Regions from separate parts of the Virgibacillus sp. W0430 genome, predicted to be linked through region 2. Evidence: riboswitches for the same ligand, from Rfam matches in the RefSeq annotation. Region 2 holds a riboswitch; each other region holds the start of a gene.

Region 1 (3,288 bases), on a different contig from region 2:
AGCAATACTAGGTGAAACGATATTATCAATATTTTCTAATGGATACGCCGCACGGGTGTTTTCAGTTAATGTTGTATCCGAATAATCTGGGGTACGGGTAATTCCATCCAACACGACATTTTCGAGAACTGAACCGAAACGAATTGCATTAAAGATTTGTGGCTCTTTTTCTTCCGATAAATCAATGCATTTTGCGTAACAGCCACCTTCGATATTAAAGACACCGTTTGGTCCCCATCCATGTTCATCGTCCCCAATGAGATGTCGATAAGGATCAGCAGAAAGTGTCGTTTTTCCTGTCCCAGACAAACCAAAGAAAAGCGCAACGTCTCCTTCCTGTCCAACGTTGGCAGAGCAATGCATGGAAAGGATGTTTTGTAATGGTAATAAATAATTCATAACAGAGAAAATCGACTTCTTTATTTCTCCTGCATATTCCGTACCACCGATAAGTACGGTTCTTCTTTTAAAAGAAATGATTATAAATGTTTCGGATTTTGTACCATCAATTGCTGGATCCGCTTTAAATGTAGGAGCCGAAATTACAGTGAATTCAGCTTCGTGTTCTTTTAATTCATTTTCTGACGGACGAATAAACATTTGACGAGCAAATAGGTTATGCCAAGCATATTCATTTATTACTTGAACAGGAAGGCGATAATTTTCATCAGCTCCTGCAAACCCTTTAAACACGTAAATTTCATCTTTTTCTTGTAAATGCATAATTACTTTATTATAAAGTTTATCGAACGATTCCTCATCGATCGCTTGATTGACAGCACCCCAATCGACGTTGCCTTCCGATACATCATCCCGAACAATAAATCTATCCTTCGGAGAACGTCCTGTATATTTACCAGTAGTAGCCTGTATTGCCCCAGTAACTGTTAATTCCCCTTCGCGATGGGATAAAATATTCTCGACTAATAATGGAACAGATAAATTTTCATATATTCGCGTTTTACTGCTTAAGTCATTTAAAACAGACGAATGTTTAATCGAATTCATATGGGATACCTTCCTTTATTCAATTTACTTAAATCTGACTAATAGTATAACACATTATATAAATAGTGCATACTAATAATTTCGATATTTTACTTGACATATATCCGATTGTAACCATTCCTAACGAATTTGTGAAGTTTAGCTTATTATAAACGATTATTAAGTTGACATACGACTATTAATTCGTTAGCATAAATGCTAAGCGGATACTCTTATTCAGAGTCGGTGGAGGGACAGACCCTATGAAACCCAGCAACCATCACAGTAGTGAAAAGGTGCTAACCTGATGCAAGGATTTTCCTTGAACAATAAGAGCGAAAGGCTACTATTCCTTTCCTCATGATTGCAGGAAGGAATTTTTTTGTGTTTTTCGTGAATAATGAAATGAATAGAGTGCCGAAATATATATTGTCCTTTAAAGGAGGGACTATAATGTCAGTGAAACGACGCTTATTTACATCTGAATCTGTAACAGAAGGACATCCTGATAAAATGTGTGATCAAATATCCGATGCCATTTTAGACGAAATTTTAAAAAACGATCCTTTTGCTCGTGTTGCATGTGAAACGACCGTTACGACTGGTCTTGTATTAGTGTCTGGGGAGATTACAACGAATACATATGTTGATATTCCAACAATTGTACGCAATACGATTAAGGATATTGGATACACACGTGCAAAATATGGTTTTGATGCAGATACATGTGCGGTGTTAACAGCTATTGATGAACAGTCATCAGATATTGCTGAAGGAGTAGACTGTGCGTTAGAAGCTCGGGAAGGGCATATGACAGAGGCTGAGATTGCAGCTATTGGGGCAGGGGATCAAGGATTAATGTTCGGTTATGCATGTAATGAAACAGAGGAGCGGATGCCGCTTGCGATTTCCTTGTCACATAAGCTTGCTAAACGTTTAGCAGATGTAAGAAAAGAAGGAATTTTAGACTACATTCGTCCGGATGGAAAAACGCAAGTAACGATTGAGTACGACGAGAATGATGAACCAGTACGGGTCGATACGATCGTCGTGTCTACACAGCACCATGAAGATATTACTTTAGATCAGATTGAAAAAGATATTTTACGCGAGGTTATTGAGCCTGTCGTCCCGACGCATTTGTTGGATGACAAAACAAAGTACTTTATTAATCCTACCGGGCGATTTGTAATTGGTGGGCCTCAAGGAGATACAGGGCTGACTGGTCGTAAAATTATTGTTGATACGTATGGCGGTTACGCTCGACATGGTGGCGGTGCATTCAGTGGAAAGGATGCAACAAAGGTAGACCGTTCCGGTGCATATGCCGCACGCTATGTTGCAAAAAATATTGTAGCTGCAGATCTTGCTGATGTTTGTGAAGTACAGCTCGCTTATGCGATCGGTGTCGCTGAACCTGTTTCTATTTCTGTTAATACGTTTGGAACAGGAAATGTTGATGAAGATCGTCTTGTGCAAGCAATTCGTAAACTATTTGATTTAAGACCTGCAGGCATTATAAAAATGCTTGATTTACAGAACCCGATATTTCGTAAAACAGCTGCATACGGTCACTTTGGACGAACAGATACGATTTTCCCATGGGAAAAAACGGATAAAGTTGAAGAACTAAAAGCAATTACACTAAATTAGATATCGAGATGAGGCAGAACCCATTTTTGCAATTTTACCATTACGTATAGTTTGCAGGTCTGCCTCATTTTTTGTTTCTATTTAATTTAACAAATTAAAAGTCGTGTCCAAGGTCGGTTAAGTTTTTATATTCGCTTCTTTTTTCTAAGTATGATTTTCGAATCCGGTCCATTTCATCTATATCTTTATCGGTTAGTTCTCGTATCACTTTTGCCGGTCGTCCGAAAGCGAGCGTACGTGGTGGTATCTTTTTTCCTGGGGGAACAAGGGTGCCAGCGCCAATAAATGCATGCTCACCAATCTCAGCCCCATCTAAAATCATACTTCCCATACCGATAAGTGCATTTTTTCGGATTGTTGCAGCGTGCAATGTAACCTGATGTCCGATTGTGACATCATCTTCAACGATTACTGGCATATTTGGACTTTGATGAATAAGGGAGAGGTCTTGGATATTTACACGCTTACCAATTCGTGTCGGTGCAACATCTCCGCGTATTACCGTTTTAAACCAAATGCTTGATTGCTCCTTAATTTCCACATCGCCAATAATTACAGCATCTTTGGCAACAAATGCAGTAGGATCGATAACTGGTGATTTTCCTTTATAATCATGAATCATCGTTGTTTTTCCTCCAGTCATAAAAA
Region 2 (3,288 bases):
ATTACACTAAAAAGCGGTGCAAGAACTTCTAGTAAAATACCAATTGTAGCAATTGGATGAACACCTAGCATTGCCATTATTAAATACGTAAATAGTATAAAAATAAAAATAACGATCGGATAATTCGCAGAAATTAAAAATGGCTGCTGAATAAAGTCTAGAACTGCTGTTTCATTTAAGCTATTTGAAAAAAATGCTAGAGCAATGAACAAGACGACAAAGTTCTGCATATGATTCATATGCTGTTTCCATACATTCCAGGCAAGCACACGAAAATAAAACCACCGTTTAATAATAATTGCCCATGCCGCAGAGAATGGAATAATAACGAGAGTAACAGTTAAAATAAAATTCCATTGAAAAAGATGGCTAACCGTTATTACGACTGTTAAAAACAATAAGAGTGCGATAAATAGCTTTATAATTTTTTGAAAAATACTGTATTGCGATAAGCTACTTTTAGTTAAGTGACTCGCGTCATAAGGGACAGCTTTATACTTAAGTTTTCCGATAAAACTATCAATTAGTAGCACGATCAGTGCAATGAGCAGTAACCACGGTAAATAAACTAAGTAACTAATTTGTGTATAGTCAACTATTATTGCGACTGCAATTTCCATCGGACTCCAAATTAGAGCGAGACAAAAAGCCCGTAACGTTGTCTTACTAATAAAAGCTTTACTTATTACGGAATCCACTTTCTTCAAGTTTTTCCCTAATATATTTTGTGATAGATTGATCGCTGATAAATTTAGAAATGTTACTAATGTAAACGACGTTAATAAACTACGCCCGTACAATTTTCCTAAATCAGAAACGTTTTCTTTGATAAATGCATTTACCCGTTGATCGTATTTCCCAACATGAACGGCACTGTTTATCCAAGGTAAGACAGAAAAGAATGCAAGCAATGACATATTCGTCGTTGTAAATAACGGCAGCTTGTATATCGGAACCTGAGCTTGAATGAATAATATTGCTCCGATGATTAGAAAAATACTGCCTAATATTTTAAATAATTTACTTGCATATACAAATGAAATAGCTAGCATAGCGATAGCACAAAATCCAATTATATATTCGATCGTTTGCTTTTGTAAAAACACGTTTATAATATGTAATGTTAACACGGTAGAATAAAATATGTATAAATGATTTCGCAAAGGTGTCTTCATTATATGTAATTCCTTTCTAGCTTCTGTCCTTTTCTATTAACCACTATATCATAAGTGAATACGTCAATTATCCGAAAGAGTCAAATAACATCCAGATTATACCCGTTACTTTCCACTATAGGCGGACGCTTTCCGCGGGCATGGCTTGAGCCTCCTCGGAAGAAAACCCACTTCCTGTAAGGTCTCAAGACGCATGCTTTTCCCGCAGGAGTCGCCGCCTTTCGTTCCAAGTAACTAATAAGTGCAAGCATTGATATAAGTGATTGAGTCCCTATCTGAATAATAGGTCAAACATCTTGGACGTTCCGTGATCTTCCTAGATAATGGTGTTAGGATCATTTGGGACAATTCTTATACGCAGACTGGGAAACAGTCTTCCTAATGTGTTTATGCCCACAAGGGGAACATACCCGATTATTGATAATAGAAACATTTCGAAACAATAGGCGGACGAATAATGCCTAAACATAATATACGAGGGGGAATAACTATGAAAAAAAGAAGGACACTTACTGAAAAATATATTACAATACGTAATTCCTATGCTTTTTCAAACATTTTGCTCTACGAATAGATAAAGTTGATTAAACAGTTAATTCTTTTAATCGTGTACATCGTATTCTTACAGGTTAATAATCTAAATTATTAGAATAAATACACTTTAAATATTTTCCATTTCACCGTTGACAAGTTTTAAATAGTAAGGTAAATTATATGCAGAAGTAACGAACGATAATTAAATAGCTTATCTCTTATCAAGAGTAGCTGAGGGACTGGCCCGATGAAGCTCGGCAACCATCTATCGTCGGATAGAAAGGTGCTAATTCCTGCAAAACAATTGTTTTGAAAGATAAGAGAGGGACTTTTGTAATCTTAAATTATATGTTACAAGCCTCTCTTTCTTTTGATAGAGAGGCTTTTTGTTTTTCGTAATGCTACTTCAAGAAACCATCATCCAGGAGGAGAAAAGAATGAGAAAAACAGCATTTATTTTAAGTATTATTTTATTGATTGGATTGCTTGCAGCTTGTGGCAGCGACAACGAAGAAAGCAGCACATTAAGTGAGGACAAGCTAGTAATTGGAACTACTTCCGGTCCACAGGAACAAATTTTAGAAGTAGCGAAAGAGGTTGCAGCTGAAGAAGGCTTAGAAATTGAACTAAAAGTATTCTCTGATTACATTTTACCAAATACTGCACTTGCAGAAGGTGAGCTTGATGTTAACTGTTATCAGCACGAACCGTTTTTAGCAGCATTTAACGAAGATCACGGCACAGACTTAACGACTGTTGGAAAAACTATTTTGAACCCAATGGGTGTTTACTCAGAAAAGTACGATAGCTTTGATGCAATTCCAGAAGGTGCTTTATTCGGCTTACCGAATGACCCGACAAACGGTGCTCGTGCATTGTTCATTTTAGAAGAAGCAGGCTATATTACGTTAGCTGATGACAATAAAGAAAATGCAACAATTCATGATATAAAAGAAAATCCGAAAAACTTAGAGTTTATTGAATTAGAAGCTTCTCAAATACCAAAACAGCTTCCAGAATTAGATGCGGCAGCAATTAATACGAACTATGCATTAGAGTCAGGACTCGTACCGACAGACGACTCAATCATTTTAGAATCAACAGACTCACCATATGTAAATTATATCGTTACACGTACTGAAAACAAAGACGACCCTGTCGTCGAAAAGCTAGTAAATGCATATCAATCGGACAAAGTAAAACAATTTATTGAAGAAGAATTTCAAGGATCTATGATTCCAAGCTGGGATTAATAAAGCATCGGGAACATTACGTAATCGTAATGTTCCCTTTTGAAAGGAAGGACATATATGATCGTTCTTGATAATGTAACGAAAGTTTTCCCATCAAAAAGTGGCGAAGTAAAAGCTGTATCAAATGTAAATCTAAAAGTTAAAAAAGGAGAAATCCATGGCGTTATTGGATATAGCGGCGCAGGTAAAAGTACTTTAATCCGTTGTGTCAATTTGCTTGAAAAACCGACGAGTGGCAACGTATATATCCAAGGTGTCGAAACGACAGCTCTTTCTGCTGATAAATTACGGGCTGTTCGTAAAAACATCGGAATGATTTTCCAAGG
Region 3 (3,288 bases), on a different contig from region 2:
GATAGTTTTACTAGGGCGTTCCAATAACTTACAGATTGGATAATTTTCATGGATAGAAGGAATTGAGAGCAGCTTTAAAAAGAGTAAAATGAACGAGAACGGTACACAAATTATTAAAGTTCGCCCCCAAAAGAAGGCGAACTCAATGGGTTGTACAATATAGGACGTTGGTGAAGAAAAATCACATTACTATTTGGTAGGGAACTGTGAAGGAAATTTACGGACGTCATTTTGATTTCATATTAAAAAACAAATGAATTTCTCTGTAGAAACAAAATACAATACAAAACATAAAGAAACACACTCCAATACAAATGAAACAGCATTGAAGTGTGTGCAATTATGACATTCCCACTCTTAAAGATGACTGGAACGGAAGTCGACGGACTCCTGCGGAAATAGCACGCGTCCGAAGATCACTGTAGCGACTCAGTTAGAGGAGCTACAGAAGCGGAGGCAGTAACCGCGGCAAGCCTGTCGGCTGTAGTGCAAGTCAGCAAGATCAGAGCGCAAGCGTTCATGTTTTTGTGCTAATTATTTACCGACAGCTTTTGTAATAGCTTCATCTAAATCTTTTAAAATATCCTTAGTTGATTCAATTCCAACAGAAAGACGAACAAGTTCCTCAGAAACGCCACTTTTCTTTAAGTCTTCCGCACTTAATTGTTGGTGTGTAGTGGAAGCAGGATGAATAATTAATGACTTTGCATCTCCTACATTCGCCACGTGAGACCATAATTGTACATTGTCAATTAGCTGTCTGCCTGCTTCACGTCCACCTTTAATTCCAAAAGTAATAACGGAGCCGTATCCATCTTTGAAGTACTTTTTCGCTAGTTTATGTGATGGATGATCCTCTAGACCTGGAAAGTTGACCCACTCTATTGCTGGATGCTCTTGTAGAAACGCTGCAACTTCTTGAGCATTTTGATTATGACGCTCAATTCGTAAATGCAATGTTTCCAGGCCTTGGATAAGTAAAAATGCATTTTGTGGACTTAAGCATGCCCCTGTATCGCGTAAAAGCTGAACACGTAACTTTAAGGCAAATGCTGGTTCACCTAGATCAGCAAATCGAATCCCGCCATAGCTTTCATCTGGTTCTGTAAAGCCAGGGAACTTCCCTGAACTCCAATCAAACCTGCCAGCATCTACTACGATCCCGCCAATTGTCGTCCCATGTCCGCCAATCCATTTAGTCGCTGAGTGGACGACAATGTCAGCACCCCATTGGATTGGATTTGCAAAATATGGAGCAAATGTATTGTCAATAATTAATGGAATGTTATTTTCATGGGCAATCTCCGCTACTTTTTCTACATCAAAAACGTTTAAGCTAGGGTTCGTAATTGTTTCACCAAAAACTGCCTTAGTTTTATCAGTTATCGCAGCTCGAATTGCTTCAGGATCGGTTCCGTCAACAATTTTTACATTAATGCCATAGCGCGGTAATGTATGTACAAATAAGTTGTACGTTCCACCATACAAATTGCTGTCTGCAACAATTTCATCGCCAGCACTAGCAATGTTTAAGATAGCATATGTAATAGCGGCCATTCCTGATGAGGTTGCAACTGCTGCTACGCCACCTTCTAATAAAGCAACTCGCTGTTCAAATACATCAACTGTTGGATTCATTATTCTCGTATAAATATTTCCCGGCTCTTTTAAACCGAATAAATTTTGTGCATGCTCCGTGTCGTTAAAGACATACGATGTTGTTTGATAAATTGGAACAGCACGAGAACCTGTCGTTGGGTCAACAGACTGCCCTCCATGTAATAAAATTGTTTCTTTGTCTTCGTAATTAAAGTTTGTCAAAATAATTCCTCCTTGGATTTTTAAGCCGGCCATTTAACCGCCTTGTGAGATTTGCACGTAGTGCGCTGAACGCACGTATGCTTTGAAGCAGGAATCTGGATTGAGAAGGGGTAGGGATACAAAAAGCCCTCTTCATAAGAAGAGGGCGTTAAATGCTACCGTTCCTCCTCTTATCTTCCAGATCAAGAGATGACCTGTAGGATTTGGCACCATCAAAAGCATATCGAAATGCTTTTAGGTTGCTGGGCTTCATCGGGCCTATTCCCTCCGCCGCTCTTGATAAGAGATATAACTATTAGATTAAAATGTATGTTACATGAAGAAAATACATTTGTCAACAAAAGATTTGAAAAATTCAATGTTGCTGTTTTTCTTTACGAATAGGACGGTGCCTTAAAGAACTGCCCATATAAAGAAAGAGGGCAATCCATATAAAAATAAATGAAAGGAGATGCGCTTGTGAAAAGGTTTCTCCGTACAAGAACACACCGAGAAGTAACATTATTGTTGGCGCAATATATTGCAAAAACCCGACCATTGACAACGGAATCGTACGCACAGCGCTTCCAAATAAAAGGAGCGGTACAGCTGTTGCTACCCCCGTACCAATTAACAATAGTACGGTTAAAGAATCCGCTGTATGAGCGGGTGTTGACCCACTAGAAAAAAACAATACATAAATAAGTGCAATCGGCATAACAATCATTGTTTCAATTGCAAGGCCAAAGAGGGAGCTAAGATTAACCATTTTTTTAAAAAGGCCGTATAAAGCGAATGTTATAGCGAGTAGAAGGGAAACCCACGGGAAAACACCGAAACTAATTGTTAAATTTAAAACGCCGATACTTGCAAGAATTATAGAAAATAATTGCCTTCTCGTCAGCCTTTCTTTTAGCACAATAATACCGAGTAAAATACTAACGAGCGGATTAATATAATAGCCGAGGCTTGCTTGAATGACATGATCACTGTTAACCGCCCAAATAAAAATTAGCCAATTAAAGCTAATGATAAAGGATGCTGATAGGATGCTAATTAATTTTTTTCGATCAGCGATTAATTGCTTGCACGTCTGCAAGAATGAAGATCCTTTTCGTAAAAGTAGAATTACGGCCATCATAAGTACAAAAGACCAAATAATACGGTGCGCTAATACGGTATCTGCTGGAACGTTATTCACGAGCTTCCAATAAATAGGGAGGAACCCCCATAATATATAAGCAGCCAATGCATATATAATCCCTGATTTGCTATTACTTGTCATGATGTTTCCCTCTTTTCCAATAAAAGTACAGTTCGTGACGATTAAAAGCGCGCTGCGAATTAATTCCTTCGGTGTACGGCAATTGTTTCGTCAAGCAAGGATTTTTCAACAAAAATATATTGAAAATCAACGGTTGCATGAAACATATACAATTTTAGAAGGGATTATACGTAAAAGCAATTACCGCGTCTTTCGTGATTGAG

What was found. A riboswitch is a leader RNA that binds a small molecule or an ion and turns the genes downstream of it on or off. The one in region 2 is predicted to bind S-adenosylmethionine.
Region 1: it holds a riboswitch for S-adenosylmethionine, as region 2 does, so the genes downstream of both, metK (methionine adenosyltransferase) here and ACLIBH_RS10105 (MetQ/NlpA family ABC transporter substrate-binding protein) in region 2, are expected to answer to the same signal.
Region 3: it holds a riboswitch for S-adenosylmethionine, as region 2 does, so the genes downstream of both, ACLIBH_RS01715 (O-acetylhomoserine aminocarboxypropyltransferase/cysteine synthase family protein) here and ACLIBH_RS10105 (MetQ/NlpA family ABC transporter substrate-binding protein) in region 2, are expected to answer to the same signal.

Annotation. Positions count from the first base shown of each region.
Region 1 covers NZ_JBPYCS010000005.1:4,941-8,228, reverse strand. The annotation lists gene pckA (phosphoenolpyruvate carboxykinase (ATP)) at 1-1,008, opposite strand, end outside; SAM riboswitch class I at 1,218-1,323, shown strand; gene metK (methionine adenosyltransferase) at 1,441-2,640, shown strand; gene ACLIBH_RS03945 (gamma carbonic anhydrase) at 2,735-3,262, opposite strand.
Region 2 covers NZ_JBPYCS010000018.1:27,856-31,143, forward strand. The annotation lists gene ACLIBH_RS10100 (hypothetical protein) at 1-1,175, opposite strand, end outside; SAM riboswitch class I at 1,925-2,032, shown strand; gene ACLIBH_RS10105 (MetQ/NlpA family ABC transporter substrate-binding protein) at 2,147-2,962, shown strand; gene ACLIBH_RS10110 (methionine ABC transporter ATP-binding protein) at 3,020-3,288, shown strand, end outside.
Region 3 covers NZ_JBPYCS010000002.1:123,685-126,972, reverse strand. The annotation lists partial or broken gene ACLIBH_RS01715 (O-acetylhomoserine aminocarboxypropyltransferase/cysteine synthase family protein) at 541-1,854, opposite strand; SAM riboswitch class I at 1,989-2,107, opposite strand; gene rarD (EamA family transporter RarD) at 2,177-3,085, opposite strand.